DNA from 4 places in the Pseudomonas sp. E45-MNA-CIBAN-0222 genome. Region 3 is predicted to be linked to each of the others. Evidence: riboswitches for the same ligand, from Rfam matches in the RefSeq annotation. Region 3 holds a riboswitch; each other region holds the start of a gene.
The links. A riboswitch is a leader RNA that binds a small molecule or an ion and turns the genes downstream of it on or off. The one in region 3 is predicted to bind cobalamin.
Positions count from the first base shown of each region.

Region 1: it holds a riboswitch for cobalamin, as region 3 does, so the genes downstream of both, cobW (cobalamin biosynthesis protein CobW) here and AAEZ08_RS16830 (TonB-dependent receptor domain-containing protein) in region 3, are expected to answer to the same signal.
Region 2: it holds a riboswitch for cobalamin, as region 3 does, so the genes downstream of both, cobG (precorrin-3B synthase) here and AAEZ08_RS16830 (TonB-dependent receptor domain-containing protein) in region 3, are expected to answer to the same signal.
Region 4: it holds a riboswitch for cobalamin, as region 3 does, so the genes downstream of both, AAEZ08_RS02505 (energy-coupling factor ABC transporter permease) here and AAEZ08_RS16830 (TonB-dependent receptor domain-containing protein) in region 3, are expected to answer to the same signal.

Region 1 covers NZ_JBEOPU010000001.1:568,666-574,228, forward strand. The annotation lists gene cobN (cobaltochelatase subunit CobN) at 1-2,474, opposite strand, end outside; gene cobW (cobalamin biosynthesis protein CobW) at 2,481-3,536, opposite strand; cobalamin riboswitch at 3,631-3,849, opposite strand; gene AAEZ08_RS02535 (cobalamin biosynthesis protein) at 3,965-4,423, shown strand; gene cobM (precorrin-4 C(11)-methyltransferase) at 4,435-5,190, shown strand.
Region 2 covers NZ_JBEOPU010000001.1:554,874-560,436, reverse strand. The annotation lists gene cobG (precorrin-3B synthase) at 1-954, opposite strand, end outside; cobalamin riboswitch at 1,055-1,255, opposite strand; gene cbiE (precorrin-6y C5,15-methyltransferase (decarboxylating) subunit CbiE) at 1,327-2,532, shown strand; gene AAEZ08_RS02475 (cobalt-precorrin-6A reductase) at 2,529-3,266, shown strand; gene AAEZ08_RS02470 ((2Fe-2S) ferredoxin domain-containing protein) at 3,320-4,036, shown strand; gene AAEZ08_RS02465 (TonB-dependent siderophore receptor) at 4,209-5,563, shown strand, end outside.
Region 3 covers NZ_JBEOPU010000011.1:66,993-72,555, reverse strand. The annotation lists gene AAEZ08_RS16835 (AAA family ATPase) at 1-2,717, shown strand, start outside; cobalamin riboswitch at 2,957-3,173, shown strand; gene AAEZ08_RS16830 (TonB-dependent receptor domain-containing protein) at 3,272-5,128, shown strand; gene AAEZ08_RS16825 (cobalamin-binding protein) at 5,151-5,563, opposite strand, start outside.
Region 4 covers NZ_JBEOPU010000001.1:562,296-567,858, reverse strand. The annotation lists gene cobN (cobaltochelatase subunit CobN) at 1-451, shown strand, start outside; gene AAEZ08_RS02520 (magnesium chelatase ATPase subunit I) at 512-1,525, shown strand; gene AAEZ08_RS02515 (vWA domain-containing protein) at 1,507-2,205, shown strand; gene cobF (precorrin-6A synthase (deacetylating)) at 2,240-3,010, shown strand; gene AAEZ08_RS02505 (energy-coupling factor ABC transporter permease) at 3,034-3,684, opposite strand; cobalamin riboswitch at 3,721-3,921, opposite strand; gene cobJ (precorrin-3B C(17)-methyltransferase) at 3,966-5,563, opposite strand, start outside.

The sequences.
Region 1 (5,563 bases), on a different contig from region 3:
TGCAAAGCCGCCAGCAGGCCCGCCATTTCTTCCTCGCCGCAACTGTCCAGCATTGGCGCGACCTGCCCACGCAGCTGCTCGATCACTTCGCTGCTGGCCGGTCCGAAGCCCTGCGACTCGCCGTCGATAAGCCCCAGCGCAAGCATCTCCAGCCGCTCCCGGGTGTCGCCATGGGTGCGCCAGAGGCTGGCATCGCAACGCTGTAGCACCTCGGGCCGCGGCCCCAGCCAGGGCGCAGCCATGTCACAGTTGATGGGGTCGAAATCCAATCCCAGATCATCGGCCAGTGCCCGCAACAGGCTGGCGTTGGCCCCTATCCCGTTGCCTCGGGGAATGCGCAGCAGCGCAAGCAGGGTGTCACGCCGCAGTTGTCCGCTGGGAGACTCGCCGAACACGTGCAAACCATCGCGTATCTGGGATTCCTTCAGATCGCAGAGATAGGCATCGAGCTGCGGCAGCCAACTGTTGGGATCGTCGCTCAGTTGCAGCCCCAGCTCGCGGTCCAGATTGGCCTCGCGCACCAGCACAAGGATCTCGCTGCGCAGCTCGGACGCGCGCCGCAAGTCGAGCTGACTGGCTTCGTAGTACTCGTCGGCCAGGCGCTCGATGTCACGCAGCGGGCCATAACTTTCGGCGCGCGTGAGTGGCGGCATCAGGTGGTCGATGATCACCGCCTGGGTACGCCGCTTGGCCTGGGCCCCTTCGCCCGGATCGTTGACGATGAAGGGATAGATATTCGGCAGCGGGCCGAGCACCACGTCCGGCCAGCAGCAGTCGGACAGCCCAACGCTCTTGCCCGGCAACCATTCGAGGTTGCCGTGCTTGCCGACGTGGATCACCGCATCAGCGGTGTAGCGCATGCGCAGCCAGCCATAGAACGCGAGGTAGCCGTGCGGCGGTACCAGATCGGGGTCGTGATACATGGCGGCCGCGTCGAGCTGATAACCACGCGCCGGTTGTATGCCAACGAAGGTCGAGCCGAAACGCAGCCCGGCGATCATCAGCCGACCAGAACGAAACATCGGGTCCTGCTCGGGCGTGCCCCAGCGATCGATCACCGCCTGCTGGTTGGCAACTGGTAGCCCACCGAAGAACGCCTGGTACTCCTGCAGTGTCAGGCTCTGGGCACAGGGCCGCAAATCGAGGTTATCGAGGTCGTTGGTAACGCCGCCGAGTAGCTCATGGATCAGCGCCGTGCCGCTCTCGGGCAGATCGGCCACCGGGTATCCCTGCGCCTGCAGTGCGCGAAGGATGTTCAGCGCAGCGGCCGGCGTATCAAGCCCGACCCCGTTGCCGATGCGGCCGTCACGGGTGGGATAGTTGGCCAGGATGAGCGCGACTCGCTTGTCGCCGTTAGGTAACCGCGCAAGGCAAGCCCACCGCTGCGCAAGCTCGGCGACATGGTCCATGCCTGGCAGATGCGGTTGGTAGCAGATCACGTCGCTCTGGCTGCGTTCGCTGCGCCAGGCCAGGCCCTTGAAACTGATAGGCCGGGTAATCAGTCGGCCGTCCAGCTCCGGCAGCACGATATGCATCGCCAGGTCTCGCGACCCCAGGCCCTGAGCGTTGGCCAGCCATTGTTCGTGGTTATCCAGGGCGCAGATGGCTTGCAGCACCGGGATGTCCAGACGGAAGGGCCGCAGGTTTGGAGCGTCCGGGCTGGACTGGGCGAAGCCTGTCGTATTGATGATCACCGCAGCGCCGCTCTGCTCCAGCCAGGCCTCGACCTGCGTGAGGCAAGCCGCCTCCTTCAGGCTGGCCACGGCGATAGGCAGGGGGTTAAGGCCCTGAGCCGTCAGCCGCTCACAGAAGGTGTCAATGAAGGCCGTATTCGCCGCCTGAACCTGCGTGCGATAGAAGATCAGCCCAACCACCGGTGCGTCCGCTCGCCAGTCGCGCTGCCAATCATCCAAGGACGCGGATGACTGATGGGGGTGATAGATCGCCACCCGCGCCAGCGCCTCGGGTTCGTGCCAGGCATAGTTTCGGCCCAACCAGCGACTGGCGATGCAGTGGTAGAACTGGCGCGCGTTGTCGATGCCACCCTGGCGCAGGAACTGCCACAACCGATGGCTATCCTCGGCCGGCACGTTGCCGAGCTCGCTCAACTCAGGATCAGGGCTGTCATCGCCCGGCACCATGATGATCTTGGCGCCGCGCTGGCCCAGCTCCACTAGCCGTTCGATTCCGTAGCGCCAGTAACTGACGCCACCGTGAACGGAAATCAGGATGACCTTGGCGTGCTGCAGGACCTGCTCGACATAGAAGTCTATCGACGCGTTGTTGCCCAACTGGGCCGGGCTCGCCAGCCGCAGGCTGGGGTAATCCTCAGGCAGCTGGCCGGCCACCTCGGCCAGCAGTGACAGATGCGAATCACCCGTGCACAGCACGACGATGTCCCCAGGCGTCTGGCCCAGGTCGGCAATGCTGTCGGCCGGCAATTGCTGGCCGGGCTGGGTGCGCAGCAGATGCACGGCCGGTCAGCCCGCCAGTGCCGCGTTCAGTTCGGCGTCTATCGCTGCTGGGTCAAGCGACTGGCCGATGATGACCAGCCGGGTGGTACGCACTTCACCGGCCTGCCAGGGGCGGTCGAAGTGCTTGTCGAAACGCTGCCCCACGCCTTGCAGCAGCAGGCGCATAGGCTTGCCTGGAATTGCAGCGAAGCCCTTGATGCGCAGGATGCCGTGCTTGACCACCGCGTCTTTCAACGCCTGCAGCAGCCTGTCGTCAGCGGCCTCCGGCAAATCGACCGAGAAAGAATCGAAGGCTTCGTGATCGTGCTCTTCATGGTCTTCCTGATCGTGATGGGTCTTGCGCCCTTCGATGTGCAGTTCGGTTTCGCAATCCAGGCCCAGCAGCACGTTCAGCGGCAGCTCGCCGCCGTGCGCCTCGATGACTTTGACCCCCTCGGGCAGCTCCTCGGCCACCTCGGCCCGGACCGCTGCCAATGCCTCTGGCGACAGCAGGTCGGCCTTGTTGAGGATGACCAGATCGGCGCTGGCCAGCTGATCGGCGAACAGCTCATGCAGAGGCGATTCGTGATCGAGATTGGGATCGAGCTTGCGCTGGGCATCGACCTGATCGGGAAATGCGGCAAAGGTGCCGGCGGCCACCGCCGGGCTGTCGACGACGGTGATCACCGCATCCACGGTGCAGGCGTTACGGATTTCCGGCCAGTTGAAGGCCTGCACCAGCGGCTTGGGCAGCGCCAGGCCCGAGGTTTCGATGAGGATATGGTCAAGGTCGCCACGGCGCGCCACCAGTTCACGCATCACCGGGAAGAACTCTTCCTGCACCGTGCAGCAGAGGCAGCCGTTGGCCAGCTCGAAGACGCGGCCGTTGGCCTCCTCTTCGCTACAGCCGATGGAGCACTGCTTGAGAATTTCGCCATCGATGCCCAGCTCACCGAACTCGTTGACGATCACGGCGATACGACGCCCTTCGGCATCGCCCAGCATGTGGCGCAGCAAGGTGGTTTTGCCGGCGCCGAGAAAGCCGGTAACGATAGTGACGGGAAGTTTGGAGAGGGTTTTCATCGTGGCCCTGCAAGCATCGAGAAATAGATGAGCAGGCAGGCGGACACTACTTGGCGACGTGCGCCAACAAGCACCACCGGAGCACCCCGCCCGGTTGTCAATGTGTAGCGAGGCAGGTCTCCTGGCTCACGACCGGGCAACGCGTGGCGCGCCTGCCATTACCCTCGCCTTCCCGCGTCAGTTGCAGTGGCTGGCGCGCCAGCTACGCGGCGCACCCAAGGGTCAGTCATTTACAGTTGCGGGGGCAGCCACGGCTTTCCGTGTTCCCTCTTAGCTCTGGCAGCGCCAGAGAACCTCGACCCGTGAAGGCTACGCAGAGCCTTGGAGCGGGTCAATCGCCACGGTTGACCTCGGGAAAAGCTTCGTGGTGTCCTTGCGCCCCCTTGATGCCTGACCGTGTTCGGCTACGGTCCTTACGACTGAGCGCCATGCCCCTCCAAACCGCCAAAGATTCGTCCGCGCCCGATGCCTCTGCAGCGTCGGGTGCGCAGTTGTACGTCGCGGGCCTCGGGTGCCGCAGGGGCTGCAGCCGGATCGAACTCGAGGCGCTTCTGCATCGCGCATTGAGGGAGCATGGATTGGCGATCGCAGCGCTCAGCTGCCTTGCCAGCAGTGAGCGCAAAACGGACGAGCCAGGCCTGCACGAGCTGGCAGCGCACCTGCAGTTGCCCCTGGCCTTGCTGTCAGCTGCAGAGCTCGCGCCGTATGATGCGGCGCTCAGCGAGACCTCGCCGCTCAGCAAGAGCCTGACTGGCAGCGCCGGACTCGCCGAGGCCAGCGCCCTGGCACAGGCTGAATCCCTGAGTGACGGCAAAGCCAAGTTGCTGTGCGGAAAGCTGCGCTCCGCCAACGCAACGTGCGCGATCGCCGTCACCCGCCTTTCCTGATTGGAGTTTGCATGACCGTCTATTTCATCGGCGCCGGCCCGGGCGATCCGGAACTGATCACCGTCAAAGGGCAGCGTCTGGTGCGCAGTTGCCCGATCATCCTCTACGCCGGCTCGCTGGTCCCGGCCGCCGTACTCGAAGGTCATGGCGCCGAGCAGGTGATCAACACCGCCGAGCTGCATCTGGACGAGATCATCGAGCTGATCCGGCAGGCCGATGCCAAGGGTCAGGACGTAGCGCGGGTGCATTCCGGCGACCCGTCTCTGTATGGCGCCATCGGTGAGCAGATCCGCCACCTGCGGAGGCTTGGCATCGCCTTCCAGATCGTTCCGGGCGTCACCGCGACGGCCGCCTGCGCCGCGCTTCTGGACGTCGAACTGACGCTGCCGCAGGTTTCCCAGACGCTGATCCTGACGCGTTACGCCACCAAGTCGGATATGCCCCCCGGTGAAGAACTGCACGACCTGGCCCGCCACGGCGCGACCATGGCGATTCATCTTGGCGTTCAGCACCTGTCCCGCATCGTCGCCGAGCTGTTGCCGCATTACGGCCTGGATTGCCCGATTGCCGTGGTGCACCGCGCCAGCTGGCCCGATCAGGATTGGGTGACAGGTACCCTGGCCGACATCGAAGCCAAGGTAAGCGAGAAGGGCTTTCGCCGTACGGCGTTGATCCTCGTCGGCCGAGTGCTGACGGCCGAAGCGTTTGCCGATTCGGCGCTGTACAACGTAGACACGACGCACCTGTATCGCTCGCCGAGCCCGTGACCCAAGCGCGGGTGTCTTGGGCGATAGCCAATAACAGTGGCCGCCATGCCCACCTGGGCAATGGCCTTTCGTCTAGCCGCCGAGCACGCGCGGGCTGTGGAACGGAGAGCCAAGTGTTACCATTGTCGACTTTCACGCCGCGCTAGATGCTCAAAGCACCGGCAGCCGGCAATACGACGCCCGACACACCTACGCAACCATGTACCTGACGATTAGCCATGAACCCTCTTCGTTCATGGCCAAACCCATTGGGTACCGCGTCCAGATGTTGCTCTCAACTTATGCCAAATGGCTGAGCTCGGCCTCCGATTGGAACGAGCTCGAAAAGCTGCCTGCCAGAATCAAACTGGTACGTACTTGGTATGGGGAACGG
Region 2 (5,563 bases), on a different contig from region 3:
GTCCGCCTCGTGGATCTGCACATTTGGAATCAGTAGACCCTGCCAGGGCGTAAGCCGCAGGCTGCCATCTGCATGCCGCTGCGCCAGTTCGGCAACGGCGCCAAGTTGTTCGGCGCTGATCCGCCCTAGCGGCGCGCTGGCCGCGACCATCGCGAGCTCTGCCTGGCGTTGCGCGATGATGCCAATCGGCGGGGCAGCGGCAGGGATTTGGCGTTGGCATTCAACCGCTACGGGTGAAATTGCGAATGGCAGGCGCGCCTGAACCCGTCGCACCAGTTCATCGGCCGGGATGCATTCGAGCAGCTGACGCATGCGGCTCTGCTCAGGGACGGCGCACTCCAGAAAGGTCAGCAGGATCGCTTCGACCAGCTGTACGGCGTTCGCAGCGGCAACCATGCCCAGCGGTTTGTCGGTCGGGCAGCCGGCCAGGCCGAATATCAACTGCGGGGCGCCGGGGAGGGCGCGTAACCAGAGGTCGTGAGGGTGTTCGAGCATGCATAGGCTCTCACCACCATCGAGCTGGATGGCGAACTTGGCGGACAGGACGTGCAGCGCGGAATTGTTTTGCAAGAGCGCCAGGAGTGCGTCGGCCAGTGGCCGGGTATCCATGTGCTGCTGAGGGTCCAGGCCGGCCGCGGGGCTGAGCATGAGATTGCGCACATCGTCGGCATCGAGCACCGACGGGCCGAGGTTCGCTTCCAGCAATGAGCGGATCAGCTCTTGCTCGGATTCGGCACGTACACCACGGATCTGCAGATTGCTGCGGTTGGTCAGCTCGAGCACGCCGCTCGCAAAGCGCTGCGCCGCCTCGGCGATCGCGCGCGCCTGACTCGCGGCCAGAGCGCCGCCAGGCAACTTGACTCGGCAGATGCCGCCGTCCAGCGCTTGCACGATGCGCAGCAGGCCAGGGCAAGCGCTTGGGCGAGGAAAGGGCAGTTCAGTCATGGGAGGCATGGTCGCGCACGGTGCACCTGTAACCAAAAGACGCGGCGACCAGACCGGGAGAGTTCGTTGAACTCAGTTGGCATCGGTACACCCCGCCCGATGTTGGCACTCGCGACCAGCGTCGTCGGCAGGTCTCCTGGCTGACAGGTCTTCATCGTCCGCGGCCTTCCCGGTTTCCCAGTGGCGTGTGTGCGGAGGATTCGCTGTTTACAGTTGCGGGGGCAGCTCGGTCACGATCATCAGATCGCTCCGTATTCCCTCTTAGGCCCGTGGCGTGGTCGCGGCGGGCACCGACGAAGGCGCTATTATGCCCGCTTTGCCGGACGACGCGACAGCCAAGCCTGTCCCGACGAAGGCTTGGCATTGTGATGGAGAGGCGGGATGACGCCCTGGTTGACGGTGGTGGGGATCGGCGAAGACGGCTGGGCCGGGCTCGGCGAAGCGGCTCGGCAGGCTCTCGGTGAGGCAACACGCATCATCGGCGGTGATCGGCAGCTGGCGCTGTTGCCCGATCACTTGCAGGGCCTGGGAGAGTGCTGGCCGAAGCCGTTCAGCCTGGAACCGGTGCTTTCAAGTCGCGGCTCGCCTTTATGCGTGCTGGCAAGTGGAGACCCCATGTTCTATGGCATTGGCGCCACGCTCGCGCGGCAGTTGGATGCACAGGAGATGCGGGTGTTCTCAGCGCCGTCGTCAGTCTCGTTGGGCGCGGCACGTCTTGGCTGGGCGCTGCAGGAAACGGAGGTGGTATCCCTGGTTGCCAGACCGCTCGCGGCACTGAGCGCCAAAATATCTCCTGGTGTGCGGCTGCTGATCCTCAGCAACGACGGAACCAGCCCCACTCAGGTGGCGCAATTGTTGACGAGCCGGGGCTTTGGTGCGAGCCGTCTGACCGCGCTTGAGCATCTGGGCGGCGCCAGGGAACGGCGGCTGGATTCCCTTGCAGCGGACTGGTCATTCGATGTGATTGCCGATCTGAATCTGTTGGCTGTTGAATGCGTAGCGGACTCGAATGCCCAGCGCCTGCCGCTCACACCCGGTCTTGCCGATCAGCTCTATAGACACGACGGCCAACTGACCAAGCGGGACGTCCGCGCGCTGACCTTGGCTCGGCTCGCACCCATGCCCGGCGAACTGCTGTGGGACGTCGGCGCCGGTTGCGGTTCCATTGGCATCGAATGGATGCGTGCGCATGCCAGTTGCCGGACGATCGCGGTGGAGGCCGATGCCGGGCGTCAGGCCCATATCGAACACAACCGCGACGCGCTGGGCGTTCCAGCATTGCGTCTGGTGGCAGGCCGGGCGCCTGAGGCACTGGCAGGCCTCCCCGAGCCGGACGCGATCTTCATTGGCGGCGGCGTTACGGTTCCGGGTGTCATGGAGCAATGCTGGGCCAGCCTTAAACCGGGCGGGCGGTTGCTGGCCAATGCGGTGACCTTGCAGAGCGAGGCGCTGCTGATGAGCTGGCGTGAACGCATCGGCGGCGAGCTGACGAGGATATCCGTGGCGCATGCGCAGCCGCTGGGCGGTTTCGATACCTGGCGTGGAGCGTTGCCGATCACGCTGTTGCAGGTCGAGAAGCCGCGATGACCCGCATCCTCCTGCTCGGCGGCACGGGCGATGCCTTGCGTCTTGCTCGCGGCCTTGGCTCCTCGCATGTTTACAGTCTGGCCGGTCTGGGACGCGTGCCCGGCGACCTCCAGTGCCAGGTCCGCGTAGGCGGTTTTGGCGGTGCGCAGGGGCTGGCTGCCTTCATCGCGGCGGAACGTATCGAGCTGCTGGTCGATGCCACGCACCCCTACGCGGCGCAGATCAGCGCCAATGCAGCAATCGCGGCGGAACAGGCGGGAATTCCATGCTGGGCGTTACGCCGCCCGGCCTGGCAAGCAGGCGAGGGGGACAATTGGCACGAGGTGAACGACTGGGCTGAGCTGATCGGCGCCCTGGGCGATTTCCAGCGACCGTTTTTCACGCTCGGCCGCGAGCCGCTGGCGCACCTGCACGAAATTCCTGAACACCAACACTGGACAGTTCGTTGCCTGGACGCACAGGCATCGGCTGACCGAGCCGAAATTATCGGCGACCGCGGTCCGTTCGACCTTGAGGCCGAGCGGCAGCTGTTCGACCGGCTGAATTGCGATGTGCTCGTCAGCAAGAACAGCGGCGGCGACTCCACCGAACCCAAACTGCAGGTGGCTCGTGAGCGGGGCCTGCCGGTCCTGCTCCTGCGTCGCCCGTTGCTACCGGCGGTGAGCCGGGAATTCGCACGCCGTGATGAACTGTTTTCGGCGCTCAAAACCGTCGGCGTCGATTCCAGCGCCTGATCGCTCGCCTTCGCCCGTCGCTGCTATGCTGCGCGCCGCTAAGGAGAGAGCCAATGACTACCGCTGATTCACCCTACGCCCGCGTCTTGTTCGTCGGTCCCGACCTGTCTGAAGGCTCGTTCGCCGAAGTATTCCGTGCACGTCTGGCTGCTTTGCGCGACGAACAAGCGCTGCGGGACGTGATCGATACAGGCTCAGGCTACGAACCGCTGTGGAATGCGGTCAGTGAAAGCGGTCGGCCACTCTTGGTGATCGACCTCGAGCCGCAATCGAGCAGCGCTCATCTTGACTGGCTGCGTAGCGAACTCGTGCAGCTCGAAGGCGCTGAGCAAATCTTCGTGGCCAGTGCAATTGGCACCGCCGAGGCGCTGCCCGTCGAAGCGGCCTGCGCCTTGATCGACCGACCGGAGTTGCACCTGCCGTGCACCGACGTCGCACCGCTTCCGGATGTGCACGCCTGGTCGAAGATTCCCCTGCATGAGCACCGCGTGCTGCTATGCAATGGCCCGCGCTGCACACGTCGCGGTGCCTTGCCGCTGTGGAAGGGGCTAAGGGAAAAGCTCAAGGCCGCCGGCAAGCTCGAATGCGCCGGTGGCGTCCACATCACCCGGACGCAGTGCCAGTTCCCCTGCGATCAGGGCCCGACGCTGAGCGTCTATCCGGCCGGCAAGTGGTACCGGGTTCGCAACGAGGCGGAGGTGACACGGTTGGTCGACGAGTTGTTCGTCGCCGGGCGCGAGGTGCCCGAAATGCTGATGCCGGGCCAATGAACCTGTAGGGGCAGCCTGGCGTTAGTCCAGGCTTTCACGCGCACGCCAACTGCTTACCAGATTCTTGATCGCCAACCCGTTGGTTCAAGCGCATATACGAATCGTTCCATTGACACTCGCTTGCTAAACCTACAGCATTGTTACGATATAACATCGGTGTTTGAGTTTTAGCATGAATAACGCAAGTGCAGTATTGAGGTGGGTGGGTGCCGGAACGGCGCTGATGTTGGTTGGCGTACCGCTGGCAGGGGCACAGGAAGCGGCGGTACTGGACTCCGTCACCATCACGGCAGATCAGGAACGCGCCGATGGACCGGTTCAGGGCTACCGCGCCAAACGCACGCGCAGCGCGACGAAAACCGACACACCCATCGAGGAAATACCCCAGTCGATCAGCGTCGTTCCAGCATCCGTGCTGCAGGATCTGGACAGCCCGCGCGTTGAGAAGGCGCTGGACTTCGCCGGCGGTGTCGCCAGGCAGAACGACTTCGGTGGCCTGACCATGTACGAGTACAGCGTGCGCGGGCTGACCACCGGAGAGTTCTACAAGGACGGTTTCAGCGTCAACCGCGGCTTCATGAACCCACCGGACGCTTCCAATATCGAGCGGGTCGAAGTGCTCAAGGGGCCTTCGGCCAGCCTTTACGGACGCGGTGATCCGGGCGGCACGATCAATATCGTCAGCAAGCGCCCGCAGCTGGACAGCTTTGCCCGTCTCGATCTCAGCGCCGGTCGCTGGGATCGCTATCGCACTGCGCTGGACGTGAACACGCCGCTCGATGAAGACGGCAACATGCTCTATCGCATGAACATCGCCATCGAAGATGGCAATAGCTTCCGCGATCATCGCGAGGCTGAGCGCCAGTTCGTCGCGCCGTCCTTCAGCTGGGAGCTGAGCCCTGATACGCGGCTGCTGGTGCAGGCAGAGGTGGTGCGCAACCGCCAGACCTTCGATCGCGGCGTGGTCGCGCCCGGTGGCGACCTGGGCAAGGTGTCCCGCTCAGCGTTCTATGGCGAACCCTCGGATGGGCCGATCAGCAACGACAACGAAACGCTGCAGGCCGAACTCGAACACGACCTCAACGAAGTCTGGACGCTGCGCCTGGCCAGCCACTACAAGCAGGGCCGGATGGATGGCTACGCGACCGAAGCGGCAGCGGTCGCAGCAGACGGCCGCACGCTGACACGCAACCTGCGCTATCGCGACTACGACTGGCAGGACGCGATCACCCAACTGGAGCTGCGCGGGCGTTTCGATACCGGCTCGATCGAGCATCAGCTGTTGATCGGCACCGAGTACGAGCGTTACGCCCTGAGCGAGTTCATGCTGCGCTCCAACAACCTGCGCACCATCGATCTCTACAACCCGGTCTACGGTGCGCCACGTCCGGCATTCAACCCGGCGCGTACGGTTGACCGTAACGAGCTGGTGCATAGCCGGGCGCTGAATCTGCAGGATCAGATGCGCTTTACCGACAAGCTCTTCGGGGTCATCGGCGCCCGCTATGACCACTACGAGCAACGTCT
Region 3 (5,563 bases):
AGCAGGAACTCGAACCGCTGCTGGGCAAGGCCGCCGACAGCCTCACTCGCCTGCAGCACGAGGCACAAAGCCTGCAGCAACGCCTCGACACCTTGCAGAGCCAATGCGAAGCGGCCGGCAACGACCTGCGTGCGGCCGATCAGGCGCGCCAGACGGCCGAGCCCAGGCTTGCGCAAGCGCGCCGTGAAGAGGAACGCCTCAGCCATCTGAACGCCGACCTCGCCTCGATCCGCGAAGAAAGCGTCCAGGCCGATGCCGCGGCGAGCGCCGGCGAGGCAACGCTCAAGCAGCTCGGTGAGCAGCAACAGCGCTCCGCCGAACAGCTAGCAACGCTGACGCAGCAACTCGAGACGAGCGCAGCGTTGCAACCGCTCTGTGCAGCCTGGGGTGGTTACCGTCCGCGCCTGCAACAGGCCGTCCAGCTGGCAGCACGGCTGCAGCAAGGTCAGGGCGAACTCCCGGCACTGGAAGCGCAGGCCAAGGCTGCCGAAACCCGGCAAAGCCAGGCGCGCGAGGCGCTGGAAAATCTGCAGCGCGAGCGCGACAGCGAACTAGGGCTGGCCGAACAGCTGGCCGGTCTGCATCGACAGCTCGACGAGTGGCGCCAGGCCGAGCGCGAAACCGAGGCCCTGCGCGAACTCTGGGCGCAGCAGCTCACGCTCACCGCCAGCCAGCGCGAACTGAACGACGCCCACATCCGCCAGCAGGCCGAGCTGGACAGCCTGGTACCGCAGGGCAAACAGCTTCGCAGTGACCGTGATGCTGCCGAGCAGGCGCTCAAGGTCACCCTCGCCCTGCTCGAACGCCAACGCCTGGCACGCAGCGAGAATGTCGAAGCGCTGCGTGCGGCGCTCGTCCCCGGCGAGCCCTGCCCGGTCTGCGGCAGCGATGAACATCCCTGGCAGCAGACCGATGCGCTGGTTGCCAGCCTTGATCGGCACGACGACAGCGAGGCCGCGCGCGCGCAGCAGGCGTTACAGGAACAGGACCAGCGCCTGCAGGAACTGCGCGATCGCCATGTCACGCTCAGCACGCAGCTGCGCCAGACGCAGCAACGCCAGAGCGAAGTCGAGGCGCAGCTGCAGGCCCTGGCACCGCGCTTGCTCGCCCTGCCCGCACGCGCGCGATTGCTTGAACAGCCGGAAGCCGAACGTTCGCAATGGCTGGAAGCGCAGCTGACCAGTCTCAAAGGCCAGATCGCCAGCGCCAGCCAGCGTCAGCAGCAGTTGCTCGCCCTGCAACAGCGCAGCGAAACCCTGCAGCAGGCCTGGCAGGCCGCGCGCGAGGCCTGCGTCGAGGCGACCCAGCAACTCGCCCGCCAACGCGATGCGCTCGCCCGCGACAGCCAGCAGCTCGACGAGGAGCTGGCGGCCTTTGCCGAACTACTGCCCGCCGAGCATCTGCAGCGTTGGCGCGAAAATCCGGCGCAGACCTTTATGCAGCTGGACGCCAGCATCGCCACGCGGCTGCAGCAACTGCAGGCGCAGACCGAGCTGGCCGATGAGCTGCGCCAGCGCGAGCAGCGCCGCAGCGACGAGCAATTGCAGCAGCGTCATCGCCAGGAGAAACAGGCAGGCTGCAGCGCGCGACTGAGCGAGCGCGAGAAACTGCTGCTGGCCTGCCAGCAGGCGCTACGTACCAGCCTTGGCGAACAGACCAGCGCCAGCGCCAGCGCCTGGCAACAGCAGCTGGACGCGACCATCCAGGCTGCGCGGCAAACCCAGGCCGAGATCGATCGGCACCTCAACGAGAGCAAGCTTGGTCTGACGCGGCTGCACGGCGAGCAGCAGAACTGTCGACAGCGCCAAGCCGAACTGGAACAGGAACGCGACGCGCTGAATGCGGAACTGGGCGCCTGGCGCGCCGCCCATCCGGCGCTGGACGACACCACCCTCGCCCAGCTGCTGCATATGGACGACCAGCTGATCGCCGAGGCGCGCCAGCGCTTGCAAGAGAACAGCGAAACCCTGACCCGCTGTCGCGAGCGTCTCGACGGCTGCCTCAACCGCCTGAACCTGCACAAACAGCAGCAGAGCGACGCCCCGGATACCGAGCAGCTGCAACAGCGCCATGCCGAGCAACTGCAGCAGTGCGAGCAGGCCGACCAGCGCTGCGCGGAAACCCGCGCCCAGCTGATCGACGACGACAAGCGCCGCCGCCAGAGCCAGGCGTTGCTCGCGCAGATCGACGCCGCGCGGGCCGAGCATCAGCGCTGGGGACGCATCGCCGCGCTGATCGGCTCCAGCGACGGCGGCGCCTTCCGCAAGATCGCCCAGGCCTACAACCTCGACCTGCTGGTGCAGCACGCCAACGTGCAGCTGCGCCAACTGGCGCGGCGTTATCGGCTCAAGCGCGGAGGAAGTCCGCTGGGCCTGCTGGTCATGGATACCGAGATGGGCGACGAGCTGCGCTCGGTGCATTCGCTGTCCGGCGGCGAGACCTTCCTCGTTTCGCTGGCCCTGGCCCTGGGCCTGGCCTCAATGGCGTCGAGCAAGCTGAAGATCGAGTCGCTGTTTATCGACGAAGGTTTCGGCAGCCTCGATCCCGAGTCGCTGCAGATCGCCATGGACGCGCTGGATTCGCTGCAGGCCCAGGGCCGCAAGGTGGCGGTGATCTCCCATGTGGCGGAAATGCACGAGCGCATTCCAGTGCAGATCCAGGTGCGCCGGCAGGGCAATGGGCAGAGTGATCTGCAGATTGTCGGCGGGCTTTCATAGGAGCTGTCGCCGTTTCGGGCAGGTCTACAGCCTGCTTCGCCGCGAGGGCGCGCCTCCTACTGGTTCGATGTGCACTGGCCTGCTTTTGTGGGAGGCCCGCCCTCGGGGCGAAGCTTTTGACTTTGGGCAGGCGCGCAGCCTGCATTCGCCTCGGGCACGTGCGCCAACTGGCTTGACGTGCACTGGCCCGCTTTTGCATCACCCGCTTGTGTTTCCCCAGCACCGGCCGTAAGGTTCGCGCGTTTTCTTATCCGCCCAGGTGTGCACGACCGCAAGGTCCGCATTAAACGGGAAGCCGGTGCGCTCGATGAGCAAGGCCGGCGCTGCCCCCGCAACGGTAATCGACCGCGATCCTCAGGGATCGCCGTCCGCTCCACAGCCACTGTGTTCCGACATGGGAAGGTGAGCGTGATGCGTGTCGAAAGCCCGGAGACCGGCCTGACGGATTCGACTGGTGTTGCGGAGGGCAGCACCGTCAAGCGCTGCTGCCCGTCATCCCCCGCGCTTGTTCCTGCCCTCCTCAAAAGTCTGCGATCTTTTGAGGAATTCCAAGAATGAAACTGTCCCGACTTGCCCTGGCCGTAGCGCTGCTGCCCGGCGTGCAGGTGTTTGCTGTTGAGCAGGAGCTGCCAAGCATGCTCATTACCTCCGCCCGCCAGGCTGAACCCCGCGCCCAGGCGACGGCAGCCAATACCGTATTCACTCGCGCCGATATCGAACGGCTACAAGCCCGCAGCGTGCCCGAGCTGCTGCGGCGTGTGCCAGGCGTACAGGTGAGCAGCCCTGGCGGTGTGGCGTCGCTATCGCTGCGCGGCACCGGTACTGCACAAACGCTGGTGCTGGTCGATGGCCAACGCATTGCTTCAGCCACCAGCGGCTTCGCCCGTCTCGACTACTTGGCCATTGACAACATCGAGCGTGTCGAAGTGATCCGTGGCCCGCGCTCCTCGCTTTACGGCGCGGATGCCATTGGTGGCGTCATCCAGATCTTTACCCGTGGCGGCAAACCCGGAATAAACCCGGAAGTCCGCTTGGCCGCCGGCAGCGACCAGACCTTCCAGCGCAGCCTGAGCCTCGCAGCCGGAACGGAGCAGACTCGCGTCCACCTCGGCGCCAGCCTCGATGAGCGCGACGGCTTCGATATCACCCGCGACAACCGCGGCGCCGATCGGGACAACGATGGCCAGCGCAACAAGGCCCTGCACCTGAAGCTGGATCACCAGTTCGATGCAAACTGGAAAGCGGGCTTGAGCCTCAACGACCAGCGCGGCAAGAACGAGTATGACGATGCCAATGATTTCGAACCCGGAACGCCGCAGGACGAGTTTCGGGTCAGCAGTTACAGCGGCTACCTGGACGGTCAGTTGACCGACATGTGGAATAGCCGTCTGGAACTGGGTCGCAGCTTCGATCGTAATCACGCCGTCGGCGCCGGCAGCGCTTGGAACAACACCCTGTTGGAAACCACGCGTCATTCGGCGGCCTGGATAAATCGGCTGCAATTGAGCGAGCGCCACCAACTGAGCGTCGGCGGCGACTGGTATGAAGACCAACTCGATTCCGCGACGATTTTTCAGGAAGACAGCCGCGACAATTCGGCTTTCTTTGCCCAGCACAGCTTTCAAGGCGAGCGCTTCGGCACCGAGCTGGGGCTACGCCACGATGACAACCAGCAGTTCGGCAGCCACAACAGCTGGAATGCCGCGGTCAGCCTGCCAGTGGGTGAGTCGCAGCGCTGGATTCTGAGCTATGGCGAAGGCTTCCGCGCTCCGACATTCTCCGATCTTTACGGACCGCCGTTATGGGGACCGAATCCGGACCTCAAGCCGGAGACCTCGAAGACCTATGAGTTGCAATGGCGCGCCGAATTCGACGAGACCCAGCTGGAAGCCGCGCTTTATCGCACCGATGTCGAAGACATGATCGCCTGGGGCGAAAACCGGATGGGGAACGTCAGCCAAGCACGGATCAATGGTTTCGAAGCCAGTGCGGCACGCGAGCTGCTAGGCTGGCAGGCGAATATTGGTGTGAGCATCATCGATCCTCGCGATCGGGACAGCGGCCATACTCTGGCGCGACGTGCAAAGCGCACGCTCAGCGTCGATCTTGATCGCACTTTCGGCACGCTATCAGCCGGGGCCGGCTGGCATATTTCCAGCTCCCGCTACGACAACGCCAGCAATACACGCGAATTGTCCGGCTACGGCACTTTCGATGTCCGAGCAGCCTGGCAGAGCCACTCAGCGCTGCGTTGGGAAGCCAAGGTCAACAACCTGTTCGACCGCGACTACGCGCTGGCGACCTACAACCGCCCAGACGGAATTAATTGGTGGGATCCGTCGCAGAATTACGGTTATCGCGAGGCGGGCCGCACCGCGCTATTCGCCGTCACCTGGACTCCCTCGCTCTAATCACGTTTACCAGCGCGCCCGCTCAGGGCGCTGCCGCCATCACTTCGCAGAGCTTCCCGATCGCCCCCAGCATCTGGAAGCTCGGCCGCTCCAGCCCCTTGTCCGGCACTTCAAGCAGTCGACCGCTGCGCACGGCACTGAGCTGCGGCCAGGCCTGCCACTCATCCAGCTGCGCACCGCTACCGGCCAGGATGACTTCGGGATCGCGGGCAAGCACGGCTTCGATGCTGACCTGAGGTGCCGCCAGGGTCAGGTCGGCGAAAACGTTCTGCCCCCCACACACCTCGATAGCTTCGCTGATGATCTGCCGTCCGCCGAGGGTATACAGTGGGCGATTCCATATCTGGTAGAACACCCGCAGTGGCTCCGCGCGCACGTAACGGCTGCGCAACTCGGCAAGGCCTGCGCGAAATTGCTCCGCCAGCCGCTCGCCTT
Region 4 (5,563 bases), on a different contig from region 3:
TCAGGGCGGCATGCTGGCCGCCGCCGAAACCCTGCGCAGCAGATCGGTGGCGAGCTACCACGGCGACAACAGTCAGCCGGACAACCCGAAAATCCGCAGCCTGAAAGAAGAGTTGGGCAGGGTGGTGCGCTCCCGCGCGGCCAACCCCAAGTGGATCGCCGGCATGAAGCGGCACGGCTACAAGGGCGCCTTCGAACTGGCGGCCACGGTGGATTACCTGTTCGCCTTCGATGCCACCACCGGGCTGATCGATGATCACCAGTACGCGCTGCTGGCCGATGCCTATGCGCTGGACCGAGATACCCGGGAGTTCATCCAGCTACACAACCCCGAGGCCCTGCAGAACATCCTCGAACGCCTGCTGGAAGCCCAGCAACGTGGGCTCTGGGAGGAGCCCGGCGAGTATCAGGAAGCGCTGGAAAATCTGCTGATCGATAGCGAGGAGTCATGAGCGAGCGCCTTTCCTCCATCCCACCCTACGTACCGCTTTCTGCCTCTACGGATGCCTGCCATGCCCGATAGCCATTTCCCCCTCGCCGCCGTGGTCGGAGCCGATGACCTCAAGCTGGCCCTTTGTCTGGCAGCAATCGATCCCGCGATTGGCGGTGTGTTAATCGAAGGCCCTCGCGGCATGGCCAAATCGACCCTGGCGCGAGGGCTGGCGGACCTGCTGCCAAGCGGCCAGTTCGTCACCTTGCCGTTGGGTGCCAGTGAAGAACGCATCGTGGGCTCGTTGGATCTCGATGCAGCTCTGGGTGAAGGGCGCGCCGAGTTCTCGCCGGGCTTGTTGGCCAAGGCCGATGGCGGCGTGCTCTATGTCGACGAGGTCAACCTGCTGCCGGATCACCTGGTCGACCTGTTACTCGATGCGGCGGCCAGCGGCATCAACCATGTGGAGCGGGACGGCGTTTCCCATCGGCACCCATCGCGCTTCGTGCTCATCGGCACCATGAACAGCGAGGAGGGCGAACTGCGGCCGCAGTTGCTCGACCGTTTCGGCTTCAACGTTGCGCTGGACGCGCGGCCACAGCCTGCACAGCGGGCGGAAATCGTTCGCCGTCGGCTGAATTTCGATGCCGATCCGCAGCGCTTTCTGTCCTCTTGGTCGGAAGAGCAGGGGGCGCTGCGGGCGCGCTGCCAGCAAGCGCGCGCCCAGCTGAGCGATATTCCGTTGGACGAGGCAGCACTGGAGCAAATCAGTCAGCGTTGCTTTGCCGCCGAGGTCGATGGGTTGCGAGCTGATCTGGTCTGGTTGCGAGCTGCTCGCGCCCATGCGGCCTGGCGTGGCTCGGTACGCATCGAGGCCGAGGACATCGATGCGGTGGCCGATTTTGTTCTGCGTCATCGGCAGCAGCAGGCAACGCCGCCTTCACCGCCGCAGCAGCAGTCACCGCAGGCACAACCCAAGGAAGACGCCGGTACCTCCAGGGATGATCAGGGCGCTGGCGACTGGGGGCAGCTGCCGGCCCAGGTTCAACCTGTGGGTGCTCGGCGTGAACCGCCTCGCTGGTCAAAAAAGCCCTGAGCATCCGCCCACGCAGCGCCTCCGGCGCGGATGCACGAGCAGCACCGGGTAGCGTGAATGGAGGGCGGCACGGCGCCAGTCGCGGCGGCGTGTCTGGGCGGATCGACTGGGCCGCGACCTTTATGCTCAACGGCAGGCCGCAGCGCCGCGATGACCTCGTCATGAGGCCGCGCAGTCGGCGGGCGGGTGAAGTGTGGTTGGTGATCGTCGATGCCTCGGGCTCGACCCGTCGCCACGGTGCGCTGAGCAAGGCGAAAGGGCTGCTCGGCGAGGTGTTCGAGCAGGCCCGGCGGCAACGAGTGCGGCTGGCGCTTTTGCGGGCCAACGGCAAGCAAGCCGACTGGGTTTGGCCAGGTCACAAGGTGACCGGTGTGCAGCAACAATGGCTGGCTGATCTCGGCGCAGGTGGCGGCACGCCGCTATTGGATGCCTTGCAGCAGGCGGCAGCATGGCAGCGTCGTCGGCAGCAACTCAAGCCCGCCGAGCAGCATCGACTGCTGGTCCTCACGGACGGCCGCTTGCGTGAGTCGACAGCTCTGGAACCGAGTCTTTGCCCGGTCGTGCTGGTAGACATCGAGAGCGCCCCGATCCGCCTGGGCCGTGCACGGAAACTGGCCGAAGAACTGGGCGCGGAGTATCAGCACATCGACACGCTCGCGACCCTGAACAACCCTGTCTAAACGACCAACCTTTAGCGCAATGGAGCCAGAACCTGTGAAAACACTACTGATCATCGGCATTGGCGCAGGCGATCCCGATTTTCTGACGGTCCAGGCGATCAAGGCGTTGAACCGCGTCGACGTGTTTTTCCTGATGGACAAGGGCGCCTCGAAGGACTCGCTCATCCACCTGCGCAAGCACATCTGCGAGCGCTTCATCGACACGCCGGGGTATCGCTTCGTCGAGGCCGAATGCCCCGAGCGCGTGCGAGGTGTCGCCGACTACCGGGCCAGCGTTGTCGACCTCAATCAGGACAAGCAACGGGTGTTCGAGCAGATGGTCCACCATGAGCTGGCCGATGGTGAGGTGGGCGGCTTTCTGGTCTGGGGTGATCCTGCGCTGTATGACAGCACGCTGCGCATCGTCGAGGACATCGTGCAGGCGAGCCCGGAGCCCATCACCTACGAGGTGATCCCCGGCATCACCAGCCTGCAGGCGCTGGCGGCCCGGCACAAAGTCTGCTTCAACAGCATCGGTCAGGCCTTTCAGGTCATGCCGGCCCGGCGATTGGCCGAGGGCTTTCCTGACGGGCTGGATAGCGTACTGGTGATGCTCGATGCGCGGGATACCTACTGCCTGTTCGTCGATCAGGAGATGGACATCTATTGGGGCGCATACGTGGGCACCGCGGATGAGGTGCTGATTGCAGGAAAGGTCGGTGAGGTGGCGGAGCAGATCCGCGGCACCCGCGCCGAGTTGCGCGAGCGGCATGGTTGGATGATGGACAGCTACCTGTTGCGTCGCCGCAGCGCTGACGAAGACTGATCGTCAGCGCTGGCGTGGCCTGATCAGGCGGTCGCGAGGGTTTTGACGGTGGTGAACCGGCTGATCAGCGGGTTATCTGCAAAGCGTTTGAGCGTGCGGACAACCAGGCAGGTGAACAACGGCTCGAGCAGCACCAGCGGCAGGTAGGAAACGGCGAACATCGCCCAATTCTGCAGAGGCGTGGGTTCGTTACCCAGCGACAGCCAGAAGCCGACCATCAGCACCACGCCGCCGTAAAAGGCTGCGTCGAACTTGACCACTTCGGCCCAGCGAATCACGCGCCCGCCTTGGGCGAAGAAGTGCCGGCCGAGCAGGCCATGGGCGGCGATCAGCGGCAGGATCAGCGACAGCGAGTTGACCGCCAGGTGCACCAGATCGGACGGCTCGAACAGCAGCCCTTGCAGCAGCAGGCCAATAGCGAATCCGAACAGCGTCGGCACGAAGCCGAATATCACATAGACAGCCGACGCACCCACGAAATGCAGTTCCGAGGCGCCGACCGGCATGTGAAAGACCTCCATGAAGATGGAGAAGAACAACGCGGCGAGCAGGGTCTTGACCCAGATGTCGGGGCGCCACATCAGCTTGGGCAGGAACACGGCCAATGTTGAAACGGCTGCGGCGTTGGCAAAGACGATTTTTGCGGCGTTGAGTACGCCAGGTTCGATATGCATCGTTCTCCCTCCGAGGGATGCGGGTTGAAAGGCGCCGGGATCGGCACGCTGATGGCAGGTCTCCTGGCTCACGGGTCAATGTGCACCTGCGTCTTCCCAGCCGATCAGGCCAGTGACTTCATTTGCAGGTGAACTCGCCGTTCACAGTTGCGGGGGCAGCGCAGGAGTAGCCCGTGGGCGTACCTGCTTCCCTCTTGCCTCTGCCTTTGGGGCAGAACCATCAAGCGTCGCTAGGGTAGTGGGTTTATCGGCTTTCGGCACGTCTAAAACGAGGTTTCCGTTCAATCGGCAGGGTAACTTCTGGGGGTATAGACCCAGTCGCCACCGTCCGGCTTGGCAAACCGGCAGGTCTGCGACGAGCCGATGATGACCAGCGTGCGCATGTCCACCTGTTCGGGCGTGAGGTCGCCAAGCGTGGTGACAGTCAGGGCTTCGGCTGGGCGACCGATGTCGCGGCCAAGCACAACCAGTGTTTCCGGTTTGCGGTAATGGCGAAGTATTTCCAGCGCCCGCCCGAGCTGCCAGGGCCGCGCCTTGGAAATGGGATTGTAGAAGGCCATGACCAGATCGGCCGCAGCGGCGTGTTCCAGACGCTTCTCGATCAGCGTCCAGGGTTTGAGATTGTCCGATAGCGAGAGCATGCAGAAGTCGTGACCCAGCGGCGCGCCGGCTTTGGCGGCGGTGGCCAGCGCCGCCGATACGCCTGGCAGCACCTGCAGATCCACGGCGTGCCAGCGGGGGTCGCTTGATGCGTGCAGCGCTTCCAGTACCGCGGCGGCCATGGCAAACACACCGGGGTCGCCGGACGATATCACCACAACCCGGCGACCGCTGGCGGCCAGCTCGAAGGCATGGGCTGCACGCTGCAGCTCCTCGCGGTTGTCGCTGCTGTGGCTGACCTGGCCTGGCCTGAGCGGGCCGGCCATCTTTATGTATGTCTCGTAACCGAGCAGGTCTTGCGCCTCGTCCAGCGCTTGGCGCGCCGCAGGCACCATGAATTCGGGAGCGCCCGGTCCGAGGCCAATCACCGTCAGCGAGCCGCGGGGCTGACCGATCTGCTTGATGTCGATCGGCTCATCTGCGAGCAATAGCCGTGCGCGCTGGCTGCGACTGTGCTGCGCCGGCAATTGCGTGGTGTCGTCGCTGTAGCGGATCGGCAGGCCAAGCTGGCTGGCCACGTGTTGCAGCTCGGTGCTGGACATGAGGTGGAGCGGTGCGATCAGGCAGGCAAGGCTGTGCGGCGAAAAGCTGGATTCATCGATCAGCTGCTGAACTTCGGTATCCAGTTCCGGGCCAACGCGTTCGACATGAATCGCGATCAGCCTGGGGTGGATGCTCAACGTGCACGCATCGTCCTGCCGGAGCGGGCTGACGGACACCCGGTGTTGCGCTTGCGGGTCGAGCGGCAGGCTGAGTTCATCCAGCCAGGGCGCCGGACCTTCGACGCGCACCGGCGCGCCGGCCAGCAGGTCGCTGACGAATCGCTTGCCTTGTTCCAGATCCCCCAGCACATAACCGGACGGCGGGGAGAGCAGGCAAGCGCCGAAGCGCAGCTCGCCGCTGGTGGTGATGGCCGGGCTGACCTCCAGTGCGGCGCCGATCTCCCGGGCCATCCGATTTACGCCTGCCAGGCCGCCGAGCAAGGGCACCACTGCGCTGCCATCCTCACCAACCACCAGTACCGGGGGCTCGTTGTCCTTGTCGCCCAGTACTGGGGCCAGACTGCGGATCACAATCCCCGCCGCGCACAGCGCGATGATCGGCGTGTTGGCTCGATACAGATCGCGCAGATGCTCGCCAAAGTTATCGTACGGCCTGTCGGCTTCGACAGCGCGTCCGCTCAGCCCATAAACCTGTGCTCCTGGATAGACGCGCTGTA